One region of the Paraburkholderia sp. RL17-337-BIB-A genome, then DNA from elsewhere that is predicted to be linked to it. Evidence: riboswitches for the same ligand, from Rfam matches in the RefSeq annotation. Region 1 holds a riboswitch; each other region holds the start of a gene.
The links. A riboswitch is a leader RNA that binds a small molecule or an ion and turns the genes downstream of it on or off. The one in region 1 is predicted to bind cobalamin.
Positions count from the first base shown of each region.

Region 2: another riboswitch for cobalamin. It lies ahead of P0D84_RS33985 (TonB-dependent receptor domain-containing protein); the one in region 1 lies ahead of cobW (cobalamin biosynthesis protein CobW).
Region 3: another riboswitch for cobalamin. It lies ahead of P0D84_RS35715 (CbtB domain-containing protein); the one in region 1 lies ahead of cobW (cobalamin biosynthesis protein CobW).
Region 4: another riboswitch for cobalamin. It lies ahead of P0D84_RS15715 (TonB-dependent receptor); the one in region 1 lies ahead of cobW (cobalamin biosynthesis protein CobW).

Region 1 is NZ_JARESY010000002.1:2,292,242-2,300,026, forward strand. It holds gene P0D84_RS30945 (magnesium chelatase ATPase subunit I) at 1-112, opposite strand, end outside; gene cobN (cobaltochelatase subunit CobN) at 109-3,909, opposite strand; gene cobW (cobalamin biosynthesis protein CobW) at 3,916-5,016, opposite strand; cobalamin riboswitch at 5,083-5,362, opposite strand; cobalamin riboswitch at 5,442-5,669, shown strand; gene cobA (uroporphyrinogen-III C-methyltransferase) at 5,894-6,733, shown strand; gene P0D84_RS30965 (cobalamin biosynthesis protein) at 6,730-7,269, shown strand; gene cobO (cob(I)yrinic acid a,c-diamide adenosyltransferase) at 7,278-7,785, shown strand, end outside.
Region 2 is NZ_JARESY010000002.1:2,972,582-2,980,366, reverse strand. It holds gene P0D84_RS33990 (SRPBCC family protein) at 1-148, opposite strand, end outside; gene P0D84_RS33985 (TonB-dependent receptor domain-containing protein) at 334-2,253, opposite strand; cobalamin riboswitch at 2,401-2,598, opposite strand; partial or broken gene P0D84_RS33980 (RHS repeat-associated core domain-containing protein) at 2,794-2,910, opposite strand; gene P0D84_RS33975 (hypothetical protein) at 2,989-3,216, shown strand; gene P0D84_RS33970 (RHS repeat-associated core domain-containing protein) at 3,510-4,652, opposite strand; gene P0D84_RS33965 (hypothetical protein) at 4,890-5,021, opposite strand; partial or broken gene P0D84_RS33960 (RHS repeat-associated core domain-containing protein) at 5,616-5,887, opposite strand; gene P0D84_RS33955 (DUF6896 domain-containing protein) at 6,013-6,444, opposite strand; partial or broken gene P0D84_RS49190 (RHS repeat-associated core domain-containing protein) at 6,432-6,926, opposite strand; gene xerC (site-specific tyrosine recombinase XerC) at 7,407-7,785, opposite strand, start outside.
Region 3 is NZ_JARESY010000002.1:3,372,455-3,380,239, reverse strand. It holds gene P0D84_RS35740 (ATP-binding protein) at 1-416, opposite strand, end outside; gene P0D84_RS35735 (ATPase domain-containing protein) at 421-1,938, opposite strand; gene P0D84_RS35730 (alpha/beta hydrolase) at 2,168-3,244, shown strand; gene P0D84_RS35725 (hypothetical protein) at 3,380-3,820, shown strand; gene P0D84_RS35720 (histidine phosphatase family protein) at 3,934-4,509, opposite strand; adenosylcobalamin (AdoCbl) riboswitch at 4,607-4,694, shown strand; gene P0D84_RS35715 (CbtB domain-containing protein) at 4,748-4,969, shown strand; gene P0D84_RS35710 (CbtA family protein) at 4,981-5,727, shown strand; gene P0D84_RS35705 (ABC transporter substrate-binding protein) at 6,044-7,228, shown strand; gene P0D84_RS35700 (VOC family protein) at 7,295-7,785, shown strand, end outside.
Region 4 is NZ_JARESY010000001.1:3,509,111-3,516,895, reverse strand. It holds gene P0D84_RS15740 (SIMPL domain-containing protein) at 119-850, opposite strand; gene P0D84_RS15735 (EVE domain-containing protein) at 1,057-1,515, opposite strand; RNA gene ssrS (6S RNA) at 1,606-1,787, opposite strand; gene P0D84_RS15725 (cell division protein ZapA) at 1,880-2,194, opposite strand; gene P0D84_RS15720 (ATPase) at 2,191-2,547, opposite strand; cobalamin riboswitch at 2,801-3,042, shown strand; partial or broken gene P0D84_RS15715 (TonB-dependent receptor) at 3,141-3,341, shown strand; gene P0D84_RS15710 (FecCD family ABC transporter permease) at 3,414-4,424, shown strand; gene P0D84_RS15705 (ABC transporter ATP-binding protein) at 4,421-5,260, shown strand; gene cobT (nicotinate-nucleotide--dimethylbenzimidazole phosphoribosyltransferase) at 5,295-6,356, shown strand; gene P0D84_RS15695 (adenosylcobinamide-GDP ribazoletransferase) at 6,540-7,316, shown strand; gene cobC (alpha-ribazole phosphatase) at 7,301-7,785, shown strand, end outside.

The DNA.
Region 1 (7,785 bases):
GAACGCCACCCAGACCCGGATCGATCGCGGCCAGCAATAGCGCCTGCTGCAGAGGCGTTTGGCCGATCAGCGCGGCAAAGGGAAAAACGGGCCGTTGAGTCGCAGCGTTCATGTTTGCATTCCTTCGATCTGCTGTTCACTCGCGAGCAGATGCTGCTCGACTTGCGCGCGATAGTCGCCGGGCGCTTGCCACAAGCCGCGCTGCATCGCCTCGAGCAGACGCTCGCAGATCGAATGCATGGCGTGCGGATTGTGTCGCTGTAAGAACTCGCGCGTATCGGCGTCGTTCAGATAAGCATCGGTGACGAGCGCGTACTGATGATCGGCGATCACGCGTGTGGTCGCGTCGTAGCCATACAGATAGTCGACCGTCGCGGCGATTTCAGCGGCGCCTTTATAGCCGTGACGCTTCACCCCATCGATCCATTTCGGATTGACCACGCGCGACCGGATCACACGCGCGATTTCTTCATGCAACGTGCGCACGCGCGGTGCCGCCGGATTACTGTGGTCCGCGTGATAGACCTGCGGCTGATTGCCCGCCAGATGCCGCACCGCCGCGACCATACCACCCTGAAACTGATAGTAATCGTTCGAATCGAGCAGGTCGTGCTCGCGGTTGTCCTGGTTCTGCAGTACCACATCCATCGCGGCGAGACGCGTGCCGAAGGCGTGGCGCGCCTCTTCGCCGGCGCTTTTCTGCGTGTAGGCGTAACCACCCCACGCCTGATAGGCATTCGCGAGATCGGCGTCGGTGTCCCATTGCTGCGAGTCGATCATGTCCTGCAGACCCGCGCCATAAGCGCCGGGCCGCGCGCTGAACACGCGCCAGCCGGCGCGCTTGCGCGCTTCGGTGGCGTCCATGCCGCGTGCTATCAGCGCGTCGCGTTCGCGCAGCACGCGCGCGCGGATCGGGTTCAGGTCCTCAGGCTCGTCGAGTTCGGCCACGGCCTGCACGGCGGCATCGAACAAATGCATCACGTTGGCGAAGGCATCGCGGAAAAAGCCGGACACGCGCAAGGTGACGTCGATGCGTGGCCGGTCGAATGCCTCGATCGGCATGATCTCGAAGTCGGTCACGCGGTGACTGCCCGGCGCCCACTTCGGCCGCACACCGAGTAGAGCGAGTGCCTGGGCGATGTCGTCGCCGCCAGTGCGCATGGTCGCCGTGCCCCATACCGAGAGGCCAATCGCACGCGGGTAGTCGCCTTTTTCCTGCAAGTGCCGTTCGATCAACTGCTGCGCGGATTTCAACCCGAGCGACCACGCCGCTTGAGTCGGAACCGCGCGCGTATCGACCGAATAGAAGTTGCGGCCGGTGGGCAGCACGTCGGGACGTCCACGCGACGGCGAACCGCTCGGCCCCGGGGGCACGAAACGCCCTTCGAGACCGCGCTTCAGATGCAGCATTTCCTGCGGACCGCAGGCGTCGAGCCGCGGCAGCACGTCGTTGCGCAGGCGTTCGATCACGCGTTCGGCCTGCGGCAAGGCCCCGCTCGCGGGCATCGCATCGGACGTTTCATCACCACACACACCGCGCAACATCTCGGCCGCCAACAGTTCCAGACGCTCGCGTGCATCGCCACAGTGCCGCCAGGGCGCATCGCTCACACGCTGCAATACCGCCGGACGAGGACCGTCCCAAACAGCGGCCCAATCCACCGACAGCGGATCGAACAGATGATCCATCTGCAGATCGCGCGCCAATGCATCGATCAAACCGGCCTTGGCGCCGTGACCATCGCCAACCGGAAAACGGCCCAGCGCAAGCAACGTATCGCGTCGCTGCACACCCTCAGGCGATTGCCCGAACGTGTGCAAACCATCGCGAATCTGCGCTTCCTTCAATTCACACAGCCAGGCATCGACGCGCGTCAGCAGCACGTCCTCATCGTCCTGACCGGTCGGTTCCGCGAGACTCAGTTCTTCATGCAGCTTATGCTCGACGATGGTCGCGAGAATCGTGCGCCTCAGCAGCTTCGAACGGCGCGGATCGACCATCAGCGCTTCATAGTATTCGTCGACCTGGCGTTCGAGGTCCTGCAATGGCCCATAGCTTTCGGCGCGCGTGAGCGGCGGCATCAGATGATCGATGATGACGGCCTGCGTTCGACGCTTCGCCTGACTGCCTTCACCCGGATCGTTGACGATGAACGGATACAGATGCGGCATCGGCCCGAGGATCAGATCGGGCCAGCAGGCATCGCTCAGCGCGACGCTCTTGCCCGGCAGCCATTCCAGATTGCCGTGCTTGCCGACATGCACGACCGCGTCAATACAGAACTGATGACGCAGCCAGAAGTAGAAAGCCAGATACGCATGCGGCGGCACGAGTTCGGCATCGTGATAGCTCGCGTAATCGCCCTGCTGCCGTGAACGCGACGGCTGAATCCCGACGAACGCATGCCCACAGCGCCAGCCCGCAATCATGAAACGGCCGTGCCGCAACGTCGGATCCTGTTCGGGGGAACCCCAGCGTGCGTTCAGCGCATCGCGCGCTTCACCGGGCAATGCGTTGAAGTACACGAGATAGTCGTCGAGCGCGAAGCTTTGCAACGCGGGCCGCAAGTCACGCACGACCGGATCGTTGGTCACGCCTTCGGTCAGCTTCTTCAACAGCGCGTCGCCGTCGGCGGGCAACTCTGCGAGACGATATCCCTCATCGCGCAACATCGACAGAATGCCGACGACCGAGGCCGGCGTATCGAGCCCCACACCATTGCCGATGCGCCCTTCGCTCATCGGATAGTTGGCGAGAATCAGCGCGAGCTTCTTGTCCGCGTTGTCGAGCGTGCGCAGACGGCACCAGCGGCGGCTCAGTTCGGCCAGAAAGCCGACGCGCTCGAGGTCCGGTCGATAGCGGACTACATCGACCTGGGTGCGCGGACAACGATAGGCGAGGCCCTTGAAGCTGATTGCCCGCGTGATGATGCGGCCGTCCACTTCCGGCAGCGCGATATGCATGGCGATATCGCGCGAATTGAGGCCCTGATTGTCCTTGACCCAATCTTCGCGATTGCCGCCGCTCAGGATCACCTGCATCACCGGCGCGTCGCCGGCGAGCGCAAGCGGCTCGGGGTCGTCGATGGCCGAGGCGGCGAATGCGGTCGTATTCAACACCAGCGAGACATCATGTTGCGCGCACAACTGCTGCACGACGTCGCGGCTCATCGCATCTTTCAGCGAGGTAATCGCGATCGGCAGCGGATTTAAGCCTTGTGCTTCAAGCGCCTCGATCAGCGCGTCGAACACTGCTGTATTGGCCGCTTGCAGATGCGCCTTGTAGAACAGAATCGCGGCAACCGGCGCATCCTCACGCCAGCGCGCCTGCCAGGCGGAAATCGTCGGCGTATCGCGTTCGGGATGGTAGAGCGTCGCGGCAGGCAACGCGCGCGGCGGCGCAGGTTCGCGCCCCCAACCAAACGAGCGGTATGCGATAAAACGCAGGAACGCCTCGGCATTCTGCGGGCCGCCTTCACGCAGATAGCGCCATAGCTGATGACACAGTTCGGCGTCGGCGGTGCTGCGCGCGAGCAGGTTCGGATCCTCCTGCAGATCGCCCGAAAACATCGCGAGCGTCTGCTGCTTGCGTTCGGCGAGCGCGACCACCTGTTCGATGCCGTACGGCCAATACGCCTCGCCGCCGAGATGATCGACCACCACGACACGCGCATGCTGCAACACGTCTTCGACATAGAAATCGACTGAAGCCGGCTGGCGCAAATAGGTGACGTTCGCGAGCCTTATGCTCGGAAAGCCCTCGCCCAGACGAGGCACCACGCTCGCGAGCAGCGACAGCGTGGTATCGGCGGAACTGAGCACCACGATATCGGCGGGCTGCTGATCGATACGGATCACGCCTTGCGTATCGTCGACAAAACCGCCCGGCGTGGTGCGCAGCAGATGCATGGCCGGTTACGCCTGTTGCGGCTGGGTGCTCGCCACGACGCCCAATGCGGCGTCGAACGCCTGTTGCAGCGCGGCCTGGTCGAGGTCTTCACCGATCAGCACGAAGCGGCTTTGCTGGCCCTCGCCCGCTTCTCCGGCTTGCCAGCGGCGGTCGAAGTAACTATCGAAACGACGGCCCACGCCCTGGATCACCAGACGCATTGCCGCACCCGGCAATGCCGCAAATCCTTTCACGCGGTAAATCGTGTTGGTTTCGACGAGTCCGTGCAACGCCGCGATCACGGCCTCGCGCGACGAAACATTCGCGTGGACGACCACCGAATCGAATTCGTCATGGTGATGATCGGCGTCGTCAGCCGAACCATGGTGATCGTGGCGCAGGTGAATCGTTTCCTCCGAGGCCGCTTCGAGGCCCAGCAACGTATGCAGATCGAGCTGGCCCATCTGTGCGCGCACGATCTTCACTTGCGGCGGAATTTCGTCACGGATGAGGGCTTCAACAGAAGCTTGATGCGATTCGTCGAGCAGATCGGTTTTGTTCAGAATCACCAGATCGGCCGCCGACAATTGATCTTCGAACAATTCGTGCAACGGCGATTCGTGATCGAGATTCGGATCGGCCTTGCGTTGCGCATCCACCGCGACCGGATTGTCGGCGAACTGGCCGCGCGCCGCGGCCGGGCCGTCAACCACGGTGACGACCGCGTCGACAGTAAAGCTATTCTTGATCTGCGGCCAGTTGAACGCCTGCACCAGCGGCTTCGGCAACGCGAGACCGGAGGTTTCGATCAGCACGTGATCGATCTGCTCGCGGCGCTCCACCAGCTTTTCCATCACCGGAAAAAACTCTTCCTGCACGGTGCAGCACAGACAGCCATTCGCGAGTTCATACAGTTGCCCTTCGGTCTCGACGCCGTTGTCATCGCAACCGATCCCGCAACCCTTGAGGATTTCCCCGTCGATGCCGAGTTCGCCGAACTCGTTGACGATCACCGCGATGCGCTTGCCGCCCGCATGCTGAAGAATGTGCCGCAGCAGCGTGGTCTTGCCGCTGCCGAGAAAGCCCGTGACGATCGTGACGGGGATCTTGCGCATCTGAGTTTGCATCGTGAGGTTATCCGTAGGAGCTGCGCGGCACGCCGGCGCGGAACGCGCCACCGCATCCCCGCAGTGGACGTTCTTCGTATTCTGGCCGGTATCCGGGCTGACGAAAGCGCCGCTTCCCCTTCCCGGGCGAGTGGTTTCTCGCCCAGTGGTCATATGCCGACGCGGCCTTGCGCGTGGACATCGAAGCCGGCTCCGCGGCGCCAGGCAATCAACCTGGAACCGCTTTTCGCTTACCGTTGCGGGGGCAGCACAGGTTGACCCGATCCGTTGCAGGTGGGCACCCTGTTTCCCGTTTAACTGCATGCGCACGAGCGCGCATGCGAGCACCAAAGTGCGTGCGAGTTTAGGCGCGCGGCTCCGTGCCGTCAAGGAAACGCGGGCGCCGGCAGGGCCTTTCCGCAGTGCCGGCGCGGCCTGCCGTGTGCTATCGTATGCGCGCGTTTGGTGCCCGCACATGCGTTCGCATGTGCAGTTAAACGGGAAACAGGCCGCGCTCGCCGCGCTCAACCTGTGCTGTCCCCGCAACGGTAAGCGACCTGCGGTGCATTTGCATCGCGCATGCGTTTTTGATGCCACTGTCTGACGAATCCTGACGGGAAGGCAAAACGCATGAGGCCGTCAGCCCGGATACCGGCCAGACGCGGAGGCAGTGAATGTCACGCTGCCGGCCGCCGGAATCCGCGAGGGACGGAATTGAAGGCGCTGAAGCACGACATGGCGCGGCCGTTGACGTTTTCCTGTGGGAAACGCGGCGAGTGGCGTTTTTTGTCGCGCGTAATCCGTAGCACCGCATGACCTCAATTTCCGCCGCCTCCGGCCTCATCAAGCCTCAACCGCTCCCGCTTGTCACGACATGGCGTGCGCCATGCACGCGGCGATGAGCCGCGCCTGGCTGATCGGCGCCGGCCCCGGCGACGTCGAACTGATGACGCTCAAGGCGACCCGCGCTCTCGCGCAAGCCGATGTGATACTGGTCGACGATCTGGTGAATCCCGACGTGCTGCAATTCGCGCGCGCGAACGCGCTGGTCGTGTATGTCGGCAAACGTGGCGGGCATCCGTCGACGCCGCAGGCCGGCATCGTCGCGCAGATGCTCGAGCACCTGCAGGCCGGGCGCAGCGTCGCGCGTTTGAAGGGTGGCGATCCGTTCGTGTTCGGCCGTGGCGGCGAGGAACAGCAGGCGTTGCACGCGGCGGGTATTGAAGTGGACGTGATCAACGGCATCACCGCCGGGATTGCAGCGCCCGCGGCGATCGGGATTCCGGTCACGCATCGCGATCACGCGCAAGGCGTGGTGTTCGTCACCGGACACGGCGCCGGCAGCGGCGAGCCGGACTGGGCCGCGCTCGTCGCCACCCGGATGACGCTGGTGATTTACATGGGCATGCGGCGGCTGAACGATATCGTCGGCGCGTTGCTCGCGGCCGGCATGAGTGCCGATACGGCGTGTGCGGCGATCGAATCGGCCACGCGTCCCGAGCAACGGCACGTGCTCGCACGGCTCGGCGAGTTCGCGGATGCGGTGTCGCACGCCGGGCTGGGGTCGCCGGCGATCGTGGTGATGGGTGGCGTGGCGTCGTTGGCTTTGGCGCGGGATGCTGTGAATGCGGGTGCGGTGAAAGCGGATGCGGTGAAAGCGATGGGTGCGACAAACACGGCGAACTCTGCCGGAGCGACGGACGCTTCGGACGCTTCGGACGCTTCGGACGCGCAATGAAAACACTAACCGTCGGCATCGGTTGTCGCTTGCATAGCTCGGCCGAGCAGATCGAAGCGGCTGTGCGTGCCACACTCGGCTCGCATGCCTTCGATGAAATCAGCACGATTGCCTCGGTCGACACCAAAGCCCACGAAGCCGGTTTACTTGAATTCTGCGCACGTCATGCGTTGCCGCTGAAATTGTTCAGCCGCGAGCAGATTGCGGCGATATCCGTGGACAATCCATCGACGGCCGCACGCGAGCATCTCGGCGTAGACGGCGTCTGCGAGCCGTGCGCCTTGCTCGCCGCGCTGGGGGACCTTCATGTGACCAGCAGCACGCCGCATGCCGCCCATGCATCGGTTGCGTCAGCTGCCTTAGATGCCGCAGTTGCCCCAAATGCGTCACTTGCCCCACTTACCTCCATCGCGCCCGCCCCTCTCACTGCACGCCTGCTCGCGCGCAAAACCGTCCACAACGGCATCACCGTGGCGATAGCATCGACCACCGCGCGCCCCGCGCGCGAACAAACAAACACCGACCCTCACCAATAGGACCTGCCATGAAGACCGACCCCGAATCGCATCAACGCATGACCGAGCGCCGGCGCGAAGGCCACGAGAAAAAGCAGGCCAGCGCCACCGTCGAAAAAGGTCTGCTGATCGTCAACACCGGCACCGGCAAAGGCAAGACCACGGCAGCGTTCGGCATGGCCGTGCGTGTGCTTGGACACGGCATGCGTCTCGGCGTCGTGCAATTCATCAAAGGCGCGCTGCATACCTCGGAGCGCGACTTCCTCGGTGCGATCGCCAATTGCGACTTCGTCACGATGGGCGACGGCTACACCTGGAACACGCAGAATCGCGACGCCGACATCGCCACCGCGCGCAAAGGCTGGAACGAAGCGCGCCGCATGATCGAAAGCGGCGACTATCAGATGGTGATTCTCGACGAACTGAACACGGTGTTGAAGTACGAATACCTGCCGCTCGACGAAGTGCTGTCGGTACTGAATGCGCGGGCGCAGATGCTGCACGTGGTGGTAACCGGCCGCCACGCGCCGGACGCGC
Region 2 (7,785 bases), 680 kb from region 1:
CCACGCGGGCCTCCAGGTGATGGACCTGACAGGTGAAGCCATAGGGCGGCAGCCACTTCGCTATCGCGTCGGGTTCGAGGAAGGCCCGATAGATGCGTTCGGGCGTAGCGCGCAAGACGCGATGGAGATTGACGGTTCCGGTAGTCATGGTGTGTTCGCCTTTCACTTGGAGAAGTTGGACATACTCCTACGACGATTCGATGATCCGGATATCGACATAGGTTGAGACCAGGAAAAACCCTGGGCAGGCGATGGTCCATCGATCGGTTCAGAGTGTGGACCGGAACCGGCGCCCTCCCAGCCGTTCATGCCACCGGGAGGGCCATTTGCCGCTTAGAACGTATAAGCCAGCTTGCCAAACGCCGTACGTCCCAAAGTGTTGTACCCATATGCAGTGACGTACTGTCGATTAAACAGATTCGACAGATTCGCCGACACGGTCAGATGCGAATTGACCTTATAAGCAGCACGCAAAGCGACCGTTGTGTACGACGGCAGATAGATCGAGTTGAGCTGGTCGTCGAAGGTCGATCCCCCATAAAGCAGCGAGACGCCGGTGCTGAGCGCGTGAAGATGGAACTCGTCCCACGTGTGATCGACGCTCAGACTGGCCGTCTGGCGCGGGCGGCGGTTAAGCCACGTCTGGTCGGTCACGTCCTGCGGATTCAGCAGGCCGATCGCGAGGCTGACAGGCGTCGATTTGCCGAGCGTGCCCTTGTACGACAGATCGATGCCCTGGATGTGCGCCCGTCCAATATTCACGGGCAGAAACGTCGCGGAGTTGTACGAGATGAGGTCATGGACGCGGGTGTCATAAACGGCGGCCGTGAAGGTGCCGAACGAGGTGGTTGCGTCCAGCGCCGCCTCGATCGTGTCGCTGCGCTCGGGCAACAGGTTCGGGTTCGCAAAGCCTGGGTAGTACAGGTCGTTGAAGGTCGGCAGGCGGAATGCATTGCCATACGAAAGCCGCGCCGTATACACCGGGGTGATCGCATAGGCCACGGCGACATTGCCGGTATTGACCGAACGGCCCTGAATAATCTCGTGACGGCCCGCAAGGAACACCGTCAGGGCACCGAGCGTGACTGACTGATGGAGTGAGACCGCTGAATCGTTGCGCGTCGGCACGCCCTGAGGGATATCGACCGGCAGGAAAGCTTGCTCGCGGCTGAAGTCGTAGGCGAGCTTCGTCTCTCCGGACAGCGGTAGATCGAACAACGTCAGCGCCTTTTCCTGATGGGTCAACGAGGTTGACGTGCTGAAACGCGTCGAGTCGATCTCATCGGTCGGAATGGTGGGATTGTTCGCATAGAGGAACTGGCGGTCCGTGGCGTAGCCCACCGACTGGTCGAACTGGGTGGTCGGCGTAATGTCCAGGTGAAACGCGAGGCCCGTCGTCAACTGATGATCGAGCTGGCGATCGTCGCCACCGCCACTGTCATACGAAAGATCGGACGTGTGGTACAGGGCGAACGTGGAGAGCGACCAGTTGTCGCGCGCATAGCCGAGGCGCGCATCCACGTCCTGAGCATGGTACGGGTTTCGGCCATCCTCGTGACCGAATGCATACGGCTGGGTCGCATCGATCCCAGCGGTGTTGTAGTCGTGCAGGCCGAGCGAGTAGGTCAGGCCGGACAGTGCCGAGAGCGGACCAGTGGAGGGGATACTGCCGGAGGTCCGGACTTGCGTGTCGAAGGTTTTGTTCGAACCGCCGCCTACGGAGATCGTGGTCTGGTTCGGCTGATTGGATGCGTGATTGGTGAACAGTTGCACGACGCCGCCCATCGCAGCCGCACCGAACGACGCGGCCGCCGGCCCTGAGATGACTTCGACACGGTCGAACGAGGAGGTTGAGAGATCCGCCCACGCGGCCTGGCCGGTGGTTGCGGAGCCTACCCGGATGCCGTCGATAAACACCGCGACCTGGCTGCCGGATGAACCCCGGATGCTGACTGAAGCGAAGGAGCCGGGGCCGCCGTTTTGCGAAACGGTGACGCCGGGCAGCGTGGCGAGCGCTTGCGTGATACTCGGGTTGGCCGGGGACAGACGCTCGAGATCGGCGCGCGTGAGGACCTGGGTCGTGGCGTAGCGTTGGTCGAACGATTGCGGCAGGTGTTGGGTGTCGCCGGTGACAAGGATATTCGGCAGCGTGGTTTCGGCCGACGCTTGCGCGGGCAGTGGCAACGATGTGTCGTCCGCGGCCTGTGCAACCTGCCATGCGGAGACTGACAACACGGCGAGAACGCTATACATGCCGACGACGTGTCGGCGCAAGGTTCCCTGCGGGGAACCGGTTTGAACGGCGGTGGACATGACTGATCCTGAGGCTTGGGCTGTCGTTGCAACGGGCGCCGCATAGGCGGTGCTTGCACATCGGGACACCCCGCCCGATGCGGCTGCGCAGACCTCGGTTTGATGGCAGGTCTCCTGGCTCACGGGTCAACGTCACGTGCCGACCTTCCCGGTGCTCCAGTGGTCATGAATGGCACGGACTCGCCGCTTACAGTTGCGGGGACAGCCGCAGACTCGGAGCATCGCTGCTCGTACTGCGTTCCCTTTTGATCCCGGTTGATGGGAACCATCAAGGCGGAAGGGTAGCGATGCGTGGTGGTGACGTCAATTACTACGGCGTTTGCGGTACGCTGTTCGTCACTGTGATTGTGGTTTTCTTGTTCGGATCAGGCGATGCGTTGATATAGGTTGGCGAATGGTTTTTTGGGTGAGGTTTTGATGCGGCGTTTTCGTGGCATGGACTCTGTGCATTGCCGGATGGAAACGAGAGGGCCGCAGTGCGGGGTTGTTTGCATATTGATAGAGCTTGATGCCGCCCGCGAGCCCTATCGAGTCCTTGCTGATGAACCGCTCCGTCGTCGGATCATAGTACCGATACCGGTCGTAGTGCAGCGCCGTTTATGCATAAGCACGACGCTACGCGATGCGCCCGACGCGCCATCGACTGCAACAGTCACGCAACCGCAGCAGCCCTTCATGCCCTGGGAACACATCGACCGGTGGCTAGGCGCGGAGAAGTTCTTCAAGGCTGGCCAGCGCGTCTATGTCTCGGTTGACTACATCCGGCAAAGCCTCACGGTGACCCCGGAATACGATGAGGCCGCCAGGGCGCGTGGGCGCGCACAACGGACCATTGAGCGCAAGGCCACCAATGATGAACTGCGCAAGGTATGGCGCGCGCAGGCGCAGATAACCCGCTACTGACCATTACCACCGGATAGACATGCAAAGGGCCGCAATCGCGGCCCTTCGTTGTTACCACACTCGCATATCGGGAGAACAGAATCCAGACACAATATCCATCAACTCCAGAACTCTGTCTTCAATGTCTTCCGTTGCGCCAATCCTCAAGGAGTCGAGAAGCCTATACACGGATCCCGAACTAAAATTCTTCTCCCGGTATTTCACAAGAATCGCTCGTAGTAAATTGACGTCGCAATTCCTCTCCAATGCATCACGCAGCTCTCTATCTAGCACGCTATCCAGTTCGGCATTCATTACTTCACCCATTTGTCACGAGTTGAGGCAAGGGCCGCCTGATAGTCAGACAAGGACATGCTTGTACTCGGCTGGATCGTCCCATGGTTGGCACTATCCTGAACGTACTTGAGGGTATTTGGAAGATTCGCCGTGTTCAGCATGCATGCGCAGTCCTTTCCAGTGCCGCCCATACTTGCCGGACGCCTATGAGGCGGAAGGTTAGCCGCTGATCCCGGCGCAACCGAAATTCCTCCCGTGGCTGGGTGAACCATCCCATCCGAGCCGACAGGAATATCGACACCAGGACGCGCACCAAGTCCACGCGCCGTAGGCTCAGCAATAGGGAAACCATCGCTTCCGGTTTTCATCGCTCGATATACGTCGTCCCCTGTCAATCCGAGCGGGTCAACCCATGTAAGCGGATTGGGCGCATATTGATGCGCGTTGAGTCCGCCCTGTAACCCGATCGGATCCTTGCTGATGAACCGGCCGGTCGCCGGATCATAGTAGCGGTTGCAATTGTAGTGCAACCCTGTCTCTTCATCATGATACTGCCCCTGAAAACACAGCGCATTACCACCCCCCACCGGATCCGGCTTCTCCCTCCAAGTATCCTTCCATCCCCCCCACGCCTTAAACCGCGCGAGCCACACCACCTTCCCCGACTCATCCGTAAGCTCCTGCGGCGTGCCCAAATGGTCATTCTGATAAAACACCGTGACATGTCGCGTCACCGCCGGCATTTGGACATAGCGCCCGTCGGTCCCAGTCGCCAGATGCGCATGTTCAACTATCGTTTCATCAAGCCGCGCAAGCGGCACAAACGAACCCGCTTCATACAGATAAATCGATGCGGCCTGCCATTGATGCTCTTCAGCCAGCGTATGCATGCGCTGCGCGACAGGCAACGAATATGGATCGTTCGGATCCTCACGCACCAGCCGCGCCGAGCGATAGCGATACGGACGAACGTCGCGCGTTGGTCGCAACGGCTCGTGGAAACGTTCCTCCATCAGCAGCACGTCGCCGTCCCACGTAAACACCGTGCGATCGACCCCGCCACCGGCCCGTTCAACTTCCTTCATCGTGCGCCGTCCGAACACGTCATAGCGGAAACGCACCACCTGTTCCGCGCGTGCGGTGCCGTTGATGAACTCCACGCCGCCGTCCGCATGGGTGCGCGTGCGGTTCAGTTCATCGGCTTTCGGCGCGTTCGCGTAGTGGCAGGATTACCGTCACGCTGCGCGATGCGCCAGATGGCTATTCACTGGATACACCACCGCGCCCGCAGCAGCCCTTTATGCCATGGGAGCATATCGACAGGTGGCTAGGCGCAGGCAATCTCTTCAGCACCGGCCAGCGCGTCAATGTCTCGGTTAACTACATCCGGCAATGCCTCACGGCGCCCCCCAGAATACGATGAGGCCGCCAGGGCGCGTGAGCGCGCACAACGGGCCATTGAGCGCAAGGCCGAGAATGACGAACTGCGCGGCGTATGGCTCGCACAGGAAGCTGAGCGCCAACGACACAGAAACCGCTCCGGGCCGAACACCTCGAATTTATAATCGGGCAATGACACGTGACGAAGGGCCGCACACCGCCCTTCGATTACCAAATAAATTAAATTCGGCTGGCAAAGCACCTAAGTATTTCCGCTATCTCAAGTGCCTCCGACTCAGATAGCTCGACAGGATCGTTTTCTTTTGTCGCGGCCTTGATATGGATAGACGATCCTTGTTCAATCCATATCCGGACAGCTCCATCGCTCGATTCGAAATAGTCTTGATTCGATGTATTTTGTTGCATTTCTATTCACCTGTAGTCGGGAAGTGCGGGTTTCCATCATCTGGCGATACAACCTTGACTTTACCTGTCGGATCGTATGCATGCACATGGTCAACGGCCGCTTTAGGATCGTTGGATGGCAACCCTGTTGCCGGGTCTTTATGACCTCGATCCAACCTCAAACGCTCTTTCCCTGTACACGGGCATTTCCATTTTATCGGTGCGCCTGTCGCATCCGATTTAGCCAAAACAAGTCCCTTCTGATTTGCTAAATCACGAATCTCTGTGCGCGTCCTATCAGTAATGTCGCTTGCCGTTATCGTTGGTGGCGTTATGCCACTCAGACCCAGCGGATCGATCCACTGCACCGGATTGGGCGCATACGCAAACGCATTCAGCCCCCCGCGAGGCCAATCGGATCCTTGCTGATGAACCGGCCGGTGTTGGGATCATAGTACCTATACCGGCTATAGTGCAGCCCCGTTTCGTGATCATAATACTGCCCCTGGAAGCGGATCGGGTTCCTGATACCAGCCTTGCGGGCGGCCTCGCTGATGACTTTCTTTGTATCATCCCACGCCCAATACCGTGCGCTCCAAGCAATCTCCCCTTTGCATCCGTTACATCCTCATTGATCACTTGTGCGCGCAGATTACGCCGATCGTCGAAGTTGTAGTGCATGGTCACATAGTCAACCGAAGCAATGAAAGAGAAGCGGAATTAGGTGGCCTTCGTCTATCGGGGCCAGCGTAGCAATATCCAACATTTTTCTTCTCCATCTATTTTCCCAACCACCCCGATCATCTCGGCATCCTTGAGCCTCTCTTCGCACTCGCTATAAAAATCTGGATTGCACACCAAGTTCGCATGCTTCGAAAGGATAAATTCGTTCATTCTATGGGCGTCAACGACACCTTTTTCCAAAATGTGATTGTGCACATCAACAACAATGCCATCTTCATTCTCAAACCTTACGCCCAAGCCATGTCGAGAGTAATTCCACTTAGCACATTGGGCATGTACACATCCATAGCGAGGCAGATCAGTCAGATATTTCCAATCTTGAGCTGTGGCATTGCTTTTGAAGAGTTTGTCTTGCAAAGCAGATTGCAGTGCAACGAACTCCATTAGCGCCGTTACAAAATTATCGCGAGTCAATATCGGCATCGTTCCGTCCTCTCTGCTTTTGCCATCGCAGCCTCATCTTTAAGTTGAGCAGCTTCCTCTGGCGACGCAGTGGAGATGTTTACAGGAATCGCCAAGAGGCCGGCTTTTGTTGCTGCTTCGGCGCGATGATGACCATCGACAATGACGAGTTGCCCGCCTCCAACATCGGCCGCTTCAACAGGCGGAAATGTTCCATAACCAGCTTGTGCACGCATTGCAGATGTATATCGCTTGATTTTATTTCCCGTCATTTCACTTGGACCTTGACGAGACATCAATCGTCTTAGGTTAACCATCGTCGGGCAATTTTTATCCAGCCCCAGTGGATCAATCCATTCGATCGGATTCGGCGCGTACTGATAGAAGTTGATGCCGCCTGCGAGGCCTATCGGATCCTTACTGATGAACCGCCCCGTCTGCGGATCATAGTACCGATGCCGGTTATAGTGCAGCCCCGTTTCGTGATCCGCATACTGCCCCTGAACTGTTGCGCTTGACGCAAACTCCGCTCACACGGGCCGCTTCCGCTTATCAGGCAAGGCTTCCAGCGTTCACTACCTCCGGCGCCTGGAATTTTTTCGCAGACGCGATTCTCAGATCGTTCGCATCTCGAAACAAGGGCGGTCTGCACGACTTGCGAGCATCCCGCATCGAAGGATGCAGCATAGGAAGGTCGCCGGCACTGGACCGTGTAAGACACTTTGGCACCACACGCCTATGCTGCCGCCGCGCCTTCTTCTGGCCATCGATTCGTTGATCTCCATGTAGCCCGCCGGGGGCGCAAGACATAGCGCAAATTAGCACCGTTTGGCGGGCCTGCCACCTGACTCTTTCCTGCCGGGCGGCCCGCCAAACGGTGCTAATTTCCAGGCGTTATGTTTAATCGGCTGGCCCGCAGGGGCAGACGATTTACCCCCGGCCCCCGTTGTTTCCGGCCGCAGGCCGCATGTGCCTTTACCTTACTAACTTTCTTCCAGCGCGTCCTCGGCCGCCTCGGCGTCGATGGCCGCCAGGAGAGAGGCGAGCTCATCGTCGCGCGTCAGCTTCGCCGGATGCGTCGCTGCGTGGATCTGCCTGAGCTTGCCAATCGCCACCTGCGTATAAATCTGCGTGCTCGTTAGTTCCGCATGACCCAGCAGCGCCTGGATATACCGCACATCCGCGCCGTTCTCCAGCATGTGTGTCGCGCACGCGTGCCGTAGCGCATGACACGATCCATCCACGATCGCCGCGCGCCGCATGTACCGGCTCACGATCCCGCTTAACTGCCCCAACTCGAAGGCCGTACCGTAATCGGTCAGGAACAGCATCCACTCATCGGCGCGCACCATCAGTGCCGCG
Region 3 (7,785 bases), 1.1 Mb from region 1:
TCGGCCAGATGGCGGCGCGACTCGTACTGCCGCGAGCGCGCCCGCAGCGCCGAGCCTACCGCGCGCCGCAGCGTTTCCGAGTTCAGCGGGCGCTCGAGGACCACTACGTTGCCGAGCCGCTCGAGCACTTCGAGGCTGCGAGCCGAACGGCGTCCGACGCGATTGGCGGCGAGCAGAATGAAGGGGAAGTCGGACCACGCCGGCTGTTGTTCGAGCCAGTCGAACAGACGCGATGCATGGCCGTCCGCGAGGGCTTCCTCGGCGATCAGCGCGCTGCCCGCGCCGATGCCCAGCGCTTCGGCGAGGACATTGGCGTCACGGCATGCAACGGAGGTACGGGCGTCCTTCTGCAGGACTTCGGCAATCACATCGGCGTCGCGGCCAAACGGCGCCAGGATAAGGACGCGTTGCTCCATATCGTTACTGCCGGGACGTGTCGATGAGACGATCCTGCGCGCCTAGCAGGGCGGTGCTGCCGCGATAGGCAGGCAGGCCGGAGAGCACGCCTTCGAAGTCGCGCAATGCCTCGCCGACTTCCACGCCGCCGCGGCCGAGCCGGAACTGGCGGATCGAGCGTTCGTGCGCGTTGGCACGGCTCTTCACGGCGGTCACGGCCGTCAGTACTTCGCCATGATGTTCGAAATAGCGGAACAGCACGACCACGTCGCTCAAATAGCTGATGTCGAGATCGTTCTGCACTTCGCCGATGATGCCGTGCTGACCGAGCACCAGCATCGTGACGACGCCTTGCTGGTTCAGATAGCCGAGCAATTCATGCATCTGCAGCAGCAGATAGCGCTCACCGGGCATGGCCTGGAGATAGGCGTTCAGACTGTCGATGGCGACGTACTTCACGCCTTTCTTTTCGACCGAGTCGCGCACGTCGCTCGCGAATTCGCCGGGCGAGATTTCTGCCGGATCGATCTGGCGCAGCGTCAGCAAGCCGCTTTCGACGTGCGGCGCGAGGTACATGCCGAGCGTCGCGCAGCGGATCATCAGCGTGGTGAGGGTTTCGTCGAACACGTAGTAGACGCAGCGCTCGCCACGTTCGAGCGCCGCGATCAGGCACGACACCACCGTGGTGGTTTTGCCGACACCCGATGGGCCGATCATCAGCGCGTTGGTGCCGGGAATCAGGCCGCCGCCGAGCAGCGCGTCGAGGCCATCCGTGCCGGTGCTGAGCACGTCGGTCTTGAACGCCGCGTGATGCTCGGCCGCTACCAGCCGGGGATAAACGTGGATGCCGCCGGTGTCGAGCGTGAAGTCGTGATAGCCCTCGCGGAACTTGATGCCGCGCATCTTGGCGACGCGCATGCGCCGCCGGTTGCCGCCGTAGTCGTGCACGAGATTGTCGAGGGCGATCACGCCATGCGCGATGCTGTGCAACTGGACATCGCCGGGGTCCGACGAATTGTCGTCGAGTAGCAGCACCGTGCATTCGCGGGTGGCGAAATAGCGCTTGAGCGCGAGAATCTGCCGGCGATAACGCAACGGGTTTTGCGACAACAGACGTAACTCGGAGAGACTGTCGAGCACGATGCGCGCGGGCTTGAGTTCGTCGACTTGCTCGATGACGTTGCGCACGGTCTCGCCGAGCTCGACTTCGGCCGGGTGCAACACCGTTTGCTCGTAGCGCGGATCGAGGCCTTCGTCGGACAGCAGTTCAAGAATCGTGAACCGGCTGAGGTCCCAGCCGTGGCTGTCCGCGACCGAGATCAACTCGGCGCGTGTCTCGGACAGCGTGATGTACAAGCCCACTTGGCCTTCTGCCACGCCCTTGAGTAAGAATTGCAACGCAAGGGTAGTTTTACCTGTGCCGGGCGCGCCTTCGACAAGGTACATGCGGTGGGGGGTGAAGCCGCCTCCGAGAATGTCGTCGATACCTTCGATTCCGGAGGAGAGGCGGGCCGGCGAAGCGGCAGCAGGTATGTTGGGCATGGCGTAGCGTCTGCGTCGATGAGGGTGTTGTCTTCCGAGCCGGTCCGGATCGAACGCAATTTGTATGCCTACGCGCGCCGGTCTGGCTGTGCCAAAGCGGCTTTACCGGTTTCCGCCAGACCGGCGTGACGCTCGGCATTCGCCACCGGTTCTGAGTTTTGGGCTTTCAACGACGGATTTGACGATGCGCTGCGTTCAAGGCAGTGCACGGTGATCAGGAGCAAGCTGAATGACATTTAATCTTTCCCGGCGTCGGGCGGTGGGGTGCGCAATAGCGGGGGCTGCAATGCTGGCCTTGCTCACGCAACCGGCCTTCGCGGTGCACGCCTACGGGCCGCATCTGAAGCCGGTGGCGACGGTCTCGGATACGCGGTTCACGATCGTCACGCCGCAAGGGCAAGCTGAGTTTCCGCTGTATCTGTCGAAGGATTGGAACGTCGCACAGCCGCAGGTGACACGTGCGGTGATCGTGATTCACGGCAAACTGCGCAACGCGGACGTGTACTTTCGCACCGCGCAGAATGCACGCGAGGCCGCCCACGCGGACGCGGACAGCACGCTCCTGATCGCGCCGCAATTTCTCGCCACGCTCGACTTGCGCGTGCATGACGAACCGGCCGATCTGCTGCGCTGGACCGGCAACGCGTGGTTGGGCGGCGAAGCAGCGCAGGCGCCGCTGGCCATCAGCTCGTACGAGGTGCTGGACGCGATCGTGACGCGCCTCGCGGATCGCAAGCTGTTTCCAAATCTGCGGCATGTCGTGTTCGCCGGGCATTCGGGCGGCGGGCAGGTGGTGCAACGTTACGCGGTGGCGGCGCGTAACGTCGCCGTGCTGACCGCTGAAGGCATCGACGTGCGCTATGTGGTGGCGAGTCCGTCGACGTATGCGTATTTCGACGCGCAACGGCCGAATGCGCAAGGGCTGGCGGCGCCGTTCGATGCCGCGCAGTGCGCCGACTTCAATCAATGGAAATACGGCATGGATAATCGGCCGTCTTATCTCGACGACCGTACGCCCGCGCAACTCGAAGCGACTTATGCGTCGCGCCGGATCGACTACCTGGTCGGCGGCGCGGACGACGATCCGCAGCAAAGCGCGCTCGACAAAACCTGTGCCGCCGAAGCGCAGGGTCCGCAGCGTGTGGCGCGTGCCGAAGCGTATCACCGCTATATCCAGTCGCGTCATCCGGAAGGCCTGAAGCAGAGCTTTCATATCGTGCCGGGCGTGGGCCACAACGGTGCGCGCATGCTGACGTCGGTCTGCGCCCTGTCGGCGATGTTCGACACCAAAGGATGCGAGCAATGATGCGCGGCGCAAAAACGGGCTATGCAGGGCAATGGACTTCGCCGACGAAGGCGTTAGTTGTCGGTATGCGTGGGCACGAAGCGTGCTGTCGCGCTAATGCCATCTGTGAGCCACCTTTCGAAGGACTGCGCCGACATGAACAAGACCAGAATGCTCGCCGCCGCGATTGCCGCTGTATCGCTGAGCGCGTTGCTGCCGTGCAGCGCGAATGCCGACGATGCGCCTAGCCCGTGCGCATCGCTCAAACGAATCGTCGCGGCGGCCCCGGACGGTTTGGCCTCGCTGACGCCGGACGATGGCAAGGGCGTCGCGCAACCCTATGGCGACGACGCGCAATGTTCAGCGAGCGGTGGCAATTACCAATGTACGTGGACGCCGCACCATGACGCCGGTTCCAGTGCGGATGCATTGCAGGCTGTCGCGGCGGACATCGCGTCGTGTTTGCCGGACGCGACGCATGACCAGAATTCGCCGGGACGTCAGCATTTTTATCTCGGGACGCGGGCCAAGCGGACTGATATTGCGTTGACGCGGGCTGATTCGAACAAGCTGAGGTTGGTTGTATCGGGGAAATAAGTCAGCCCATGCGGGTTCGAATGGGTTGTGCGTGCGCGGCGCGCCATACCCATCTGGCCCATTTATCTATTGTCATCGTACTTTCCCCGGCAAAGGGGAGACTTCGGCGACTGTTATTGCGACGCCGGCCACCATGTCCAACCGCGTCGCGTGCGTCGCAACTCGACCATCGAAAGCGGCGCGATCTCGATGCGCGAAAACACCTGCGGCGACGCCCCGAGTGCACGAACGATGGCGGCTCGGATCACCGGTGCGTGCGTGACGGCTACGACATTTTGCGTATCGCGCGCTTCTTCGTCCAACGCATCGAGCCACTGTCCTATCCGTTTCACGAGCCGACTGAAGGACTCGCCGCCGTGCGCGACGGCGTCGGGATCGTGTGTCCATGCGGTGAGATCTTGCGGCGCTTCGATGGCGAGATCGGCGAGGCGGCGGCCATGCCATAGACCGTAGTCGATATCCGCTAGTCCCTCGTGGACCGCCGCGCCGAGACCCAAGGCCGAGGCCGTTTCGCGCGCGCAAACCGAAGGGCTGACGAAAGCCGCCGCATCCTCCGGAATCGACAGGCGCCCACGCGCGGCGCCTGCTTCGGCGAGGCCGCGTGCGTCGAGCGGATCGTCGGCGGGGAAGCGGCCCGCGCGCATCGCCGCGGTCGCTGCGTGGCTGATCAGTAACAGCCTTGTATCCATTCAGTTGATTTCCGTGGAGCCCAGACTAAAGTAAGACGCATGAGGCGCATGCTCTGCGTAGCCGGGACGTCAAGTTTAGCGCGTAGAATAGCGGCACTGCGAAGCACGGAAGCCGGTGAGAGCCCGGCGCGGTCGCGCCACTGTAATCGGCATTCACAAGCCGAAAGCCAGACCTGAGCTTCGCACCATTCCTCTTCAATCGACTATCGGGGCGCGTTACCCCCAGGAGATGTCCATTATGTCCAACGCTGTTTTCGATTCCGCGACCCAGCCCGTCGCTCAACCCACGCCGATTCCGCTGCGTGAGTTGCTGCCTTGGGTCGTGTTCGGCGGCTTGCTGCTGTTGCTCGCGATCTATTTCGTTGGGGCCGAAGAAGGCGCCACGTCGCTCGTGCCTGGCATGTATGTGCATGAATTCGTGCACGACGGCCGCCATCTGCTCGGCTTTCCCTGTCACTAACGGAGTCGAACATGGTTGGTAAATTGTTGGTACGCGGCATGCTTGCGGGCATCGCCGCGGGATTGCTCACGTTCGGCTTCGCCAGAGTGGTGGGCGAGCCGCAGGTGGATCAGGCGATTTCCTTCGAGGAAAAGGCCGACGCCGCCAAAGGCGAAGCGCCCGAACCCGAGCTGGTGAGCCGCGGTACACAAGCGGGGCTCGGATTGTTGACCGGCGTGGTGACGTACGGCGCCGCCTTCGGCGGGCTGTTCTCATTGGTGTTCGCGTTTGCGTATGGCCGCGTTGGTGCGTTGAGTGCCCGCGCGTTGTCTGCGTGGCTGGCGCTTGGCGCGTTTATCACACTGGTCATCGTCCCGAACATTAAATACCCGGCGAATCCCCCTTCGGTGGGTGACCCCGAGACGATCGGGATGCGGACGGGCTTGTTCTTTCTGATGATTGCGATCTCGGTGGCCGCGATGGTGTTTTCGCTGAAGGTGCGGCGTCGGATGGCGCTGACGTTGGGCGCGTGGAATGGCTCGATTGTGGCTGCTGCGGTGTTTGTCGTGATCATTGCTGCCGTGCAGTTGTCGATGCCGGTGATCAACGAAGTGCCCGCGGCTTTCCCGGCGGTGCTGTTGTGGAAGTTTCGCGTCGCGGCAATCGGGATGCAGGTGGTTATGTGGACGACCATTGGGTTGCTGTTCGGCGCAATAGTCGAGCGGAGCAAGCTGCTGGCGCCCGCGAACCGCAGCGCGGCGAAGTCCGCTTACCTTTGATGTGAGAGGCGCGGCCGTGAAGGCCGCGACGAAGGCGCTTACTTTTTGATGAAGAGCGGCCGCGAACGCCGCGGTGAAGTCCGATTACGCCCGATGCAAAGGCGCGACCGCGCCAGCGGTCACGCCGACGTGCAGTACGAGAGAAGCCCAATACATCAAGTACTTGGCGCGCTTGCCAGAATGTTATCCACAGGCTTGCGAACATTTTCTGTGGACAAGTTCCCCGGCCGCATAACGATATGTGAATCGCTTGGTTGCCCGAAGCCGGGACACATCCGACACTCACTCCAATCTCATGCATATCGAGGCTGGAGCCATGTCGAACACGTCAAGCCTGCGCCCATCGTGGGCCATTCATATCGCGGCAGTTCTGCTGCTGGCCGCATCGGCAATCACGACGTCAACGGCAATCGCCGCGCCACCTTCGGGCGAGCCGATCCTGATCGGCGTCAGCGGCCCGCTTACCGGCCAGAACGCTCAGTACGGCGCTCAGTGGAAGGCCGGCTTCGATCTCGCGCTGGATGAAATCAACAGCCACAATGGCATCAACGGCCGCCCGCTGAACTATGTCTTCGAGGACAGCCAGAGCGACCCACGCCAATCCATCACGATCGCGCAAAAATTCGTCAACGATCCGCACATCCTGATCGAACTCGGCGACTTCTCAAGTCCCGCTTCAATGGCCGCCTCGCCGATTTATCAGCATGCCGGCCTCGTGCAACTCGGCTTTACCAACTCGCATCCTGACTTCACCAAAGGCGGCGACTATATCTGGAGTCCGTCCGTCAGCCAGGCCGACGCCCAGCCGCTGCTCGCCGACCTCGCCGTGAAGACGCTCGGCCTCAAGCGTGTCGCCGTGCTCTATCTGAACACCGACTGGGGACGCACCAGCAAAGACGTCTTCGTCAAAGCCGCCAACGAACGCGGCGCGCAAGTCGTTGCGGCCGAAGGCTATCAGCCGGCCGAGAAAGATTTCCGCGCGACGCTGGTGCGCGTGAGCGCTGCCAACCCCGACGGCATCGTGCTGATCTCGTACTACTCGGATGGCGCGCAGATCGCCCGCCAGGCGCGCACGAGCGGCATCAACCTGCCGATCGCCGCAGCCAGTTCGGTGTATTCGCCGAAATTCCTCGAACTCGGCGGTCCGGCCGTGAACGGCGTGGCAACCAACACTAGTTTCTTCCCTGGCGAATCCGGGCCTGAGGTACAGAGCTTCGTCAAACGCTTCGAGGCGAAATATCATCGCGAGCCGGACGCATTCAATGCCTATGCGTACGACGCCGTCATCATCGCGGCCTATGCGCTGCGTGCTGGTGGCCCCGACCGCAAAGCCGTGCGCGATGCGCTGCCGAAGCTGCACGATATTCCGAGCGTCGTGTTCGGCAAGGCTAATTTCGATCCGGTGACGCGTCGTGTGATCGGTGTGAAGAACATCAACGTGGTGGTGAAGAACGACAAGTGGGCGTTGCTTGAGAGCAAGGCAACGGTTGTGCAGAAGTAGGTGTCACGGTGTCCTTTGAACTATCTGATCAATCACGACATCCACGACATCCGTGACACTTGCGCCATGAGCCTGTTACTCGATCACATCGTTATTCGCGTCCACGACCTGACGGAGACCATTGAAGATTTCACCGCGCTCGGTTTCACCGTGCAGCAAGGCGGCACGCACGCCGACGGCGTGACGCACAACGCGCTGATCGGTTTCGCCGACGGCAGTTACATCGAGCTGATCGCTTTCTTGCAGCCGGCGCCGCAGCGTCGCTGGTGGGACGTGGGGCAGCGTCATGGCGATGGCTTTGTCGACTACGCGTTGCTGCCGTCGAGTGTGGGTGCTGTGATCGATGCGGCGCACGGGCGCGGATTGCAATACGACGGCCCGCAGGCGGGTGGTCGTGTGCGTCCCGATGGCGCGCGGCTGGAGTGGCAGACTGGCCGGCCGCGGACCAGTGATTTGCCGTTCCTGTGCGGGGATGTCACGCCGCGTGAACTGCGTGTCGCGGAGGGCGCGGTGCGTGAACATGCGAACGGCGTGCGAGGGGTGGCGAGTTTGACGGT
Region 4 (7,785 bases), on a different contig from region 1:
CGCGAACTGCCCGCCACGTTTTATCGTAGTGAGCAACCCATGAAAAAAGCCACGGCATGCCGTGGCTTTTTATTTGACCTTGCTTGCCTCAACACAAGCACATCTAGCATAGAACGCGCTACTTCATCTGCACCGAGCCCGACACGTTGACCGTCACGGTCGACGTACCGCCTTCGAGCGGTACCGGCGCGGATGCCTTCGCATCGGCGCCCATGGCACGGGCACTCATCATCATCATCGGACGCGGCATGACGCCGTTGTGCCCAACGTTGACTTCGCGAATCGAATAGCCGCTATAGCCGAACGCCTGCGCCGACGAAGCGGCCTGCTCACGGAATGACTTGATGGCTTCACCGGTGAGCTTCTGCTCAGCAGCACGCTGCGTTTCAGGCGACAGCGAGAACTGCACATTGCCGACCTGCATGATCGATGCCATCTGGCCCGCGAGTTTCGACACCGCGGCGAAGTCGTGCGATTCGAGCACGACTTCCGTGCGGCCGCGCCATGCGGAAATGCGCCCGTCACGATCGGTGGACGGGTAGATCGAGAAGGACCCGGTGCGGGCCGTGACACCGCTCACACTCCTGGCTTTTTGCAGCGCTGCATCGGCGCGTTGATTCAGCGTGGAGGTCAGCGCGGACGGATCGCTCGCTTCCTGTTCGTAGAACAGCGTGATGTCGACGACGTCTTGCGGCACTTCCGCACTCGCCTGCGCATTCAGCGACAGTACGCCCGCGGGCTGATACTGCGTCACGCTCTGCGCGCGGGCCATGGCCGGCGCGAGTGCGAGCGCGGCAGGGGCGGCGCATACGAGCGCGAGAGCGAGTGCACGTGCGGTGTTTTTCGTCATTCCTGGACTCCTTGCTTGAACAGTGGTGCACGATTGAAGCGAACGCCGTGCGATGGCACAACGTTTGCGAGTCCGTTAGGCGCTTGTAACCTTAGCTTGGTTCCCTAATTTGACGTTTGCTCAACGCTTGCCTTCATGCCCGCGCAGAATTGCGCATGATTCAAGCGACATTCAAGCGACGCCACGTCGTATGCGCGTATGCACCGTCAAACAAGACGTTTGGTGATGAAGCGCCATTCGGCTTCAGTCACCGGCGTGATCGACAGGCGGTTGCCCTTGGCGAGCACGCGCATGTCCTTCAATTCCTCATGCTCACGCAGCGCGGCAAGCGGAATCAACGGGATCTTCTTCTTGAACACCACATCGACCAGCAGCCAGCGCGGCGTTTCCTGCGACGATTTCGAGTCGTAGTAGGGGCTCTTCCTGTCGAACTGAGTCGGGTCCGGATAGGCGGTCGACGATACTTCCGCGAGCCCCGCAATGCCTGGCTCAGGACAGCTCGAGTGATAGAACAGCACACCGTCGCCGACCTGCATCATGTCGCGCATGAAGTTGCGCGCCTGATAGTTGCGCACGCCGGTCCACGGCAGCGTGTGCTGCGGTGCGTGGGCGAGATGATCGATGCTTGCTTCGTCCGGTTCGGACTTCATTAGCCAGTAGCGCATGAATCGAATTGAACGTTAAGAGGTTGATGCGGAAGAAAATCGAGGCCCAAAGAAAAACGGCACCGAACCGAAGTCCGATGCCGTTTGAATAGGGTCCCCGCCTTAGCCGCTAGGCCGGCATCCTGAACCGGGGGTTCAGAATTGGTCGCAGTTAGCAGCACTTCGGGTACATCAGACAGAGTGACGCGCACACCCGTGCTACAAATTTCCACAACCGTGCACATGGCATTGGTTCAAGGAATATATGACCTTGGCGAACCAGGCAGGGAAGTCAAACCGATTGAATTCAAAAACGTTTGCATGAGTCTTGGCTCATGCACTTCGCTTGAATCCGCAGCCGATCTCAGGACCGGCTACAAGATACTTACTGCATGCTGTACTGCTGAATCACAGTACCCAGTTGTTCGTTCATTTGATGCATTGTACGCCGGATTTCTTCTGCGGGAAATGCTTCTCCGTGCCGCACGCTCGTTTGGAGCTTAAGCAGTTCCGATGCCAGCGACAGCGCAGCCATGACGGCAATGCGATCCGTGCCGCGCACATTGCTGTTGTTGCGGATCTTCGACATCTCGGCGTCGACGCGTGCCACCGCTTCGAGCAGCGCGCCTTCAGTTTCGGGCGAGCAGGCAAGGCGATAGGGCACGCCGAGAATCGATACTTCGATCTGCTTGGTGGTCATGCATTTTCTCCGTGGCGGGTGACGCCGCTCTCCGCTTCGACCTCATGCGGCGGGGTCTCGAGCAGATCGAGCTGATTGTCCGGCTCGCTGTGCGCGCGAGCCCGCGGCAGCTTTTCGAGGATCGCGTTCAGGCGCACTTGTGCGTCGTCGATCTTTGCCGACAGCGCGTCGCGTTCTGCTTGCAGTGCATCGCGCTCCTCGCGCATCAACGCGAGTTCAGTGCGCGTGGCCTCTGCTTCGGCGCGCGTTTGGGCGAGCTGATCTTCGAGCGCGAGCCGCGCTTCATTGTGGCGTTGGCTGATCGCGATCAGCTTGCCGATATTCTGTGAAAGTGTTTCGAGTTCGGTGAGCATCTGCTGCGTCCTCTAAAGACATCGCATTTTAGCGCGGAATGCCGCACGTTCCGACAATTGTCTCGTTTCGAGACGTAACAACATCGCTTTGTGCAGGCTTTTATCGAACCTACGATGAAAAACGATGCGGACATCGGACAATAACCTGCACAGAACAGAACGGATTGCACATAGATTAACCATTCTTGACGGACCCGAAGGCCACTTCTAAACTGGCCGCACTCTGGCGCCCGCGCGCATTTCACAGTGCGCAGTTCAGTGCGCTTGTTCGGGTGCGCTCTGTTAAAACGGGAAGCAGGGCGCGCCGTTCGCATGAACGCGCGAACCCGCGCTGTCCTCGCGACGGTAAGTGACCGCATACGGCATGCAGCACGCAGGTCGATTCTGATCTCGTGTTTGAAGCCGAACATGCGAGTGTGCCACTGCGCGCCACGCGTGGGAAGGCGGGATCGATGTGTCGTCAGCCCGGATGTCGGCCAGAGGGCGAGGGGCGTCCCCACGAAAACGTAAACAGCGTGGGTGCCTCCGCGGGTACCTCATACGCATTGGCCGGCGGCGAAGCGGGCCGAGCACGCTACCCACGACTCGAATACGTTGGCGGTGACCGCGAAGATAGCAGCGGTGCGCTGAGCGGCTATGGTGTAGCGAATTTGCCGGCGCGCTATAAAATCAAGAAGGCGAAGTACGTGGCCGCGCAAATCCAGAACCTGTTGAACAAGGACTATGAAACGGCCTACCTGTATCACTCGCCGCGGCGCGGAGCGTATGTCACGGTCGGTTGGCTGCGGCAGTGACGAACGTCCTTCCATGAGAACGTGCCGGTGAGCCGCAGCTCGAGCCCGCTGCCCGCGACCACGCTGCGCGTGATGAGCGCGAAGCGCGCGGCCGCGATCTGGCTCGTGCTCGCGGGAATCGCGCTGCTCGTGCTGCTGGCGTCGCTCGCGCTCGGCAGTGTGTCGCTGGCGCCTGCGCGGGTATTGGCGGCGTTGCTGCCGTCGCATGCCTCGCATGTCGAGTCCGCCGATCTTGCCGGCGAAATCGTGCGCACGCTGCGTTTGCCGCGGGCGGTGGCCGGCTTTGCATGCGGCGCCTTGCTTGCGCTCGCGGGTGCATTGCTGCAAGTGCTCTTGCGTAACCCATTGGCCGAACCCTATGTGTTAGGTGTGTCGGGCGGCGCGGCGAGCTTCGCGCTGGTCGCGATGATCGCCGGTTGCGCGTGGTGGCTCGTCGATGCCAGCGCGTTCGCCGGGGCCTTCGTATCGATTCTGCTGGTGCTCGGACTCGCACGCCGCGAGCTGTGGCGCGGCGTGCCGCAGGACACGTCGCCGCGTTTGCTGCTGACCGGCGCGGTGATCGCGGCCGGTTGGGGCGCTGTCATTACCTTGCTGCTCAACCTCGCACCGGACAATCGTCTGCGCGGCATGCTGTTCTGGCTGACCGGCGATCTGAACGGTGGCGCGATGCCGTGGACGGCGCTCGCGGTGCTCGTCGTCGTACTCGTGGCGATCGTGCCTGTTGCGCCGCGTCTGAATGTTCTGCTGCGCGGCGACGCCGCCGCGCAGGCGCTCGGCGTCGCCGTGATGCCGCTGCGTTTGCGCGTGTATCTGGTGGCGTCGCTGGCGGCCGCAGCGGCCGTGACTACAGCGGGCACGATCGGTTTTGTCGGCCTGGTGGTGCCGCACATGCTGCGGCTTGCGTTCGGCAATGATCAGCGCATGCTGCTGCCGGCCGCGGCGCTCGGTGGCGGTGTCGCGGTGATGGGCGCGGACCTGATTGCGCGTACCGTGATTGCACCGGCGCAATTGCCGGTCGGCGTCATCACGTCGATTGTCGGCGTGCCGGTGTTTCTGTGGATGCTGTTGCGCAAACGTCGATGATGAACGCCTATAACGCCCAGCATGCGGCGCTCAGCGCGCAACGCCTGACCCTGCGCGCGGGCATGCGCACCCTGCTCGACGCATTCACGCATACGTTCTATGCAGGCGAGATCTGGTGCATTGCCGGACCGAACGGTGCGGGCAAGACGACACTGCTGTCCGCACTCGCGGGTCTGACGCAACCGTCGGCGGGTCACGTCGAACTGGACGGTGTGCGTCTCGCCGACTGGCTGCCGTTGCCGCTCGCGCAGCGTCGCGCGCTGCTGCCGCAAAGCGCAGCGGACGCCTTCAGCGCGAGCGTGCTCGATATCGTGATGCTGAACCGCTTTCCACATCTGACCGGCTGGGGTTGGGAGGGCGAGGCCGACCGCGTTGCCGCGCATGCCGCGCTGGACGCATTGGGCCTTGCGGCATTCGCTGCGCGCGACGTGTTGTCGCTTTCGGGAGGCGAACGTCAACGCGTGGCGCTTGCGGCAGTATTGTGCCAGGAGGCGCCGTTGTTGCTGCTCGACGAACCGCTCTCGCATCTGGACTTGCACCACCAGATCGACTGTCTCGAAGCGTTGACGGCCTGGACCCACGAGCCTCGGCGTACAGTGATGTTTTCGTGTCACGACCTGAACCTCGCGCGCCGCTTCGCGACCCATGCGTTGCTGCTCGACGGCAACGGCGGCGCGTATGCCGGGCCGGTGCACGACGTGCTGACACCCACGCTGACAAGCCGCGCGTTCGGCTATCCGTTGATTCTGATTCGCGACGGCGAGTATGAGGCGCTGATTCCCGCGCCGCGCTCGCGTCACGAATCGCCTGCGGCTAATGACATGCCGGCAGGCTAAGCGCTTTAACCCACACTCTCTTTTAGAAACCTCTATGACTTCTTTGCCAGGTTTGCAGGGATTGACCGAAGTCGAACCGCTCGATCAAACGCTGCGTGCCGACCTGCAACACATCATCGATACCAAGACCAAACCGCCCGGCAGTCTTGGGCGGCTCGAGGCGCTCGCGCGCCAGATGGGGTTGATCCAGCGCACGACGCACCCCACGGTCGAACGTCCGGCGATGATCGTGTTTGCCGGCGACCACGGGATTGCGCGGGAAGGCGTGAGTCCTTATCCGCAAGCGGTGACCGCACAAATGGTCGCCAACTTTCTCGCGGGCGGCGCGGCGATCAATGCCTTGAGCCGCGTGTCCGGCATCGAGCTCGAGGTGGTCAACTCAGGCATCGCGACACCGCTGCCGTCGGCTGACGGTCTCATCGACATTCCGCTTGCGGCCGGCACGCGCAACTTTGCGCACGAACCGGCGATGACGCGTGAACAGGCGCTTGCCGCGATGCAGGCGGGCGCGGCTCGCGTGCGGCATCACGCGGCGTTCGGCACCAATGTGATCGGCTTTGGCGAAATGGGCATTGCGAATACGTCGGCGGCCGCGTGTCTGATGAGCCGCCTGTGCGGCGTGCCGATCGACGAATGCGTCGGCCGCGGGACCGGTCTCGACAATGCGGGCCTCGCGAAAAAGCGCAACGTACTCGCATCGGCGCTCGCGCATCACGCCGTTTCCAACAATCCGCTCGATGTGCTCGCCACCTTTGGCGGCTTCGAAATCGCGATGATGACGGGCGCGTATCTCGCTGCCGCGCAAGCCCGCATGACGATCCTCGTCGACGGTTTCATCGCGACCTCGGCCTTGCTGGTGGCCGATGCGTTCGCAGCGGAGGTGCGCGAGTATTGCGTGTTCGCGCATGCGTCGAACGAGGCGGGGCATCGGCGCATGCTCGATCATTTCGGCGCGCTGCCGTTGCTCTCGCTCGATATGCGTCTGGGCGAAGGCACCGGCGCGGCGCTCGCGGTGCCGCTGCTGCGCGCGGCAGTGGCGTTCGTCAATGAAATGGCGAGCTTCGAATCGGCCGGTGTCGCCAATCGCGATGCGTAAGCCGCTATACGAGGCGTCGTTATCCGAAGCGCTTTTAACCGAGGCGCTTTTAACCGAGGCACTTTCATGCAAGGTACCTTCGTACGAGGCACTTTCAGACAAGGTGCTTGCATACGAGACGCTTGCATACGAGGCGCTTTCATACGAGGCGCCCCCTCACAAAAACGTGCGCCTCGCTCACTCATGAACCCGCTCGCGGAACTGCGCTATTTCTTCACGGCGCTTGGCTATTTCACGCGCGTGCCGGTGCCGCGTTGGGTCGGCTATGAGCCGCACTATCTGAATGCGGCGGCGCGATATTTTCCGCTCATCGGTCTATTGATCGGCGGATTGAGCGCGCTGGTCTATCTCGCGGCGTTGCATCTCTTTCCAGCAAGCGTGGCGGTGCTGCTGTCGATGGCGGTGTCGCTTCTCGTCACTGGCGCATTTCACGAGGACGGGCTCGCTGATTGCGTCGATGCGTTCGGTGGCGCCTATACACGCGAGGACGTGCTGCGCATCATGCATGACTCGCGCATCGGCGCGTTCGGCGCCATCGCGCTCGTGATCGCGCTTGCATTGAAGTGGCAAACGCTCGCCGCGCTGCCGCCGCTGCGCGCGGCAAGTCTGATGATTGCCGCGCATGCGGCAAGCCGCGTGTTTGCAATCAGCTATCTGGCCACGCTCGACTACGTGCGCGCCGAGGGCAAGGCCAAGCCGGTGGCACAGCGCTTGAGCGGTCCCGCGTTGCTCTGCGCGGCGCTGTTCGGTTTGCCGTTGTTGCTCTGGCCGAACGGACCTGGTCTGCCGGATTGGCGCTTCGCCGGGGTGACATTCGTCGTACTCGGGGCGTTGCGGTTTGCCATGGGCCGTTACTTCGTCAAACGCATTGGCGGCTACACCGGCGACTGCCTCGGCTTTGCACAACAGATCTTTGAATTGAGCATCTATCTGCTGGGGCTGACATGGATATCGTCCTGATTCGCCATCCCGCCGTCGCGCTCGATTCGGGCGTGTGCTATGGCCATAGCGACGTCGCGCTTGCCGAGGATGCCGAGGTGTCCTCAACCGCGCTTGCATTGAAACTCGCCACGTTGCAGGTGCCGGCGCCGCGCGTGTTCATGTCGAGTCCGTTGATGCGTTGCTCGGCGCTCGCCGCCGCGATGGCGAACGATTTCGGTTGCGCGCTCTGCCATGACGATCGTCTGAAGGAAATGAACTTCGGCGCCTGGGAGCAGCAGCGCTGGGATGCTATCAATCGCGATTTGCTCGACGATTGGGCGGCCAACTTCGAGCACGCGCGTGCGCATGGCGGCGAGAGCGTCGCGCAATTCGCCGCGCGGGTGCGGGCGTGGTTCGAGGCATTCGCGCAGACGCGGGAGTTGTCGCCGGCGTATGTGGTCACCCATGCCGGTGTGATGCGGGTCATTGCGTCGCTGGTGCTGGATGT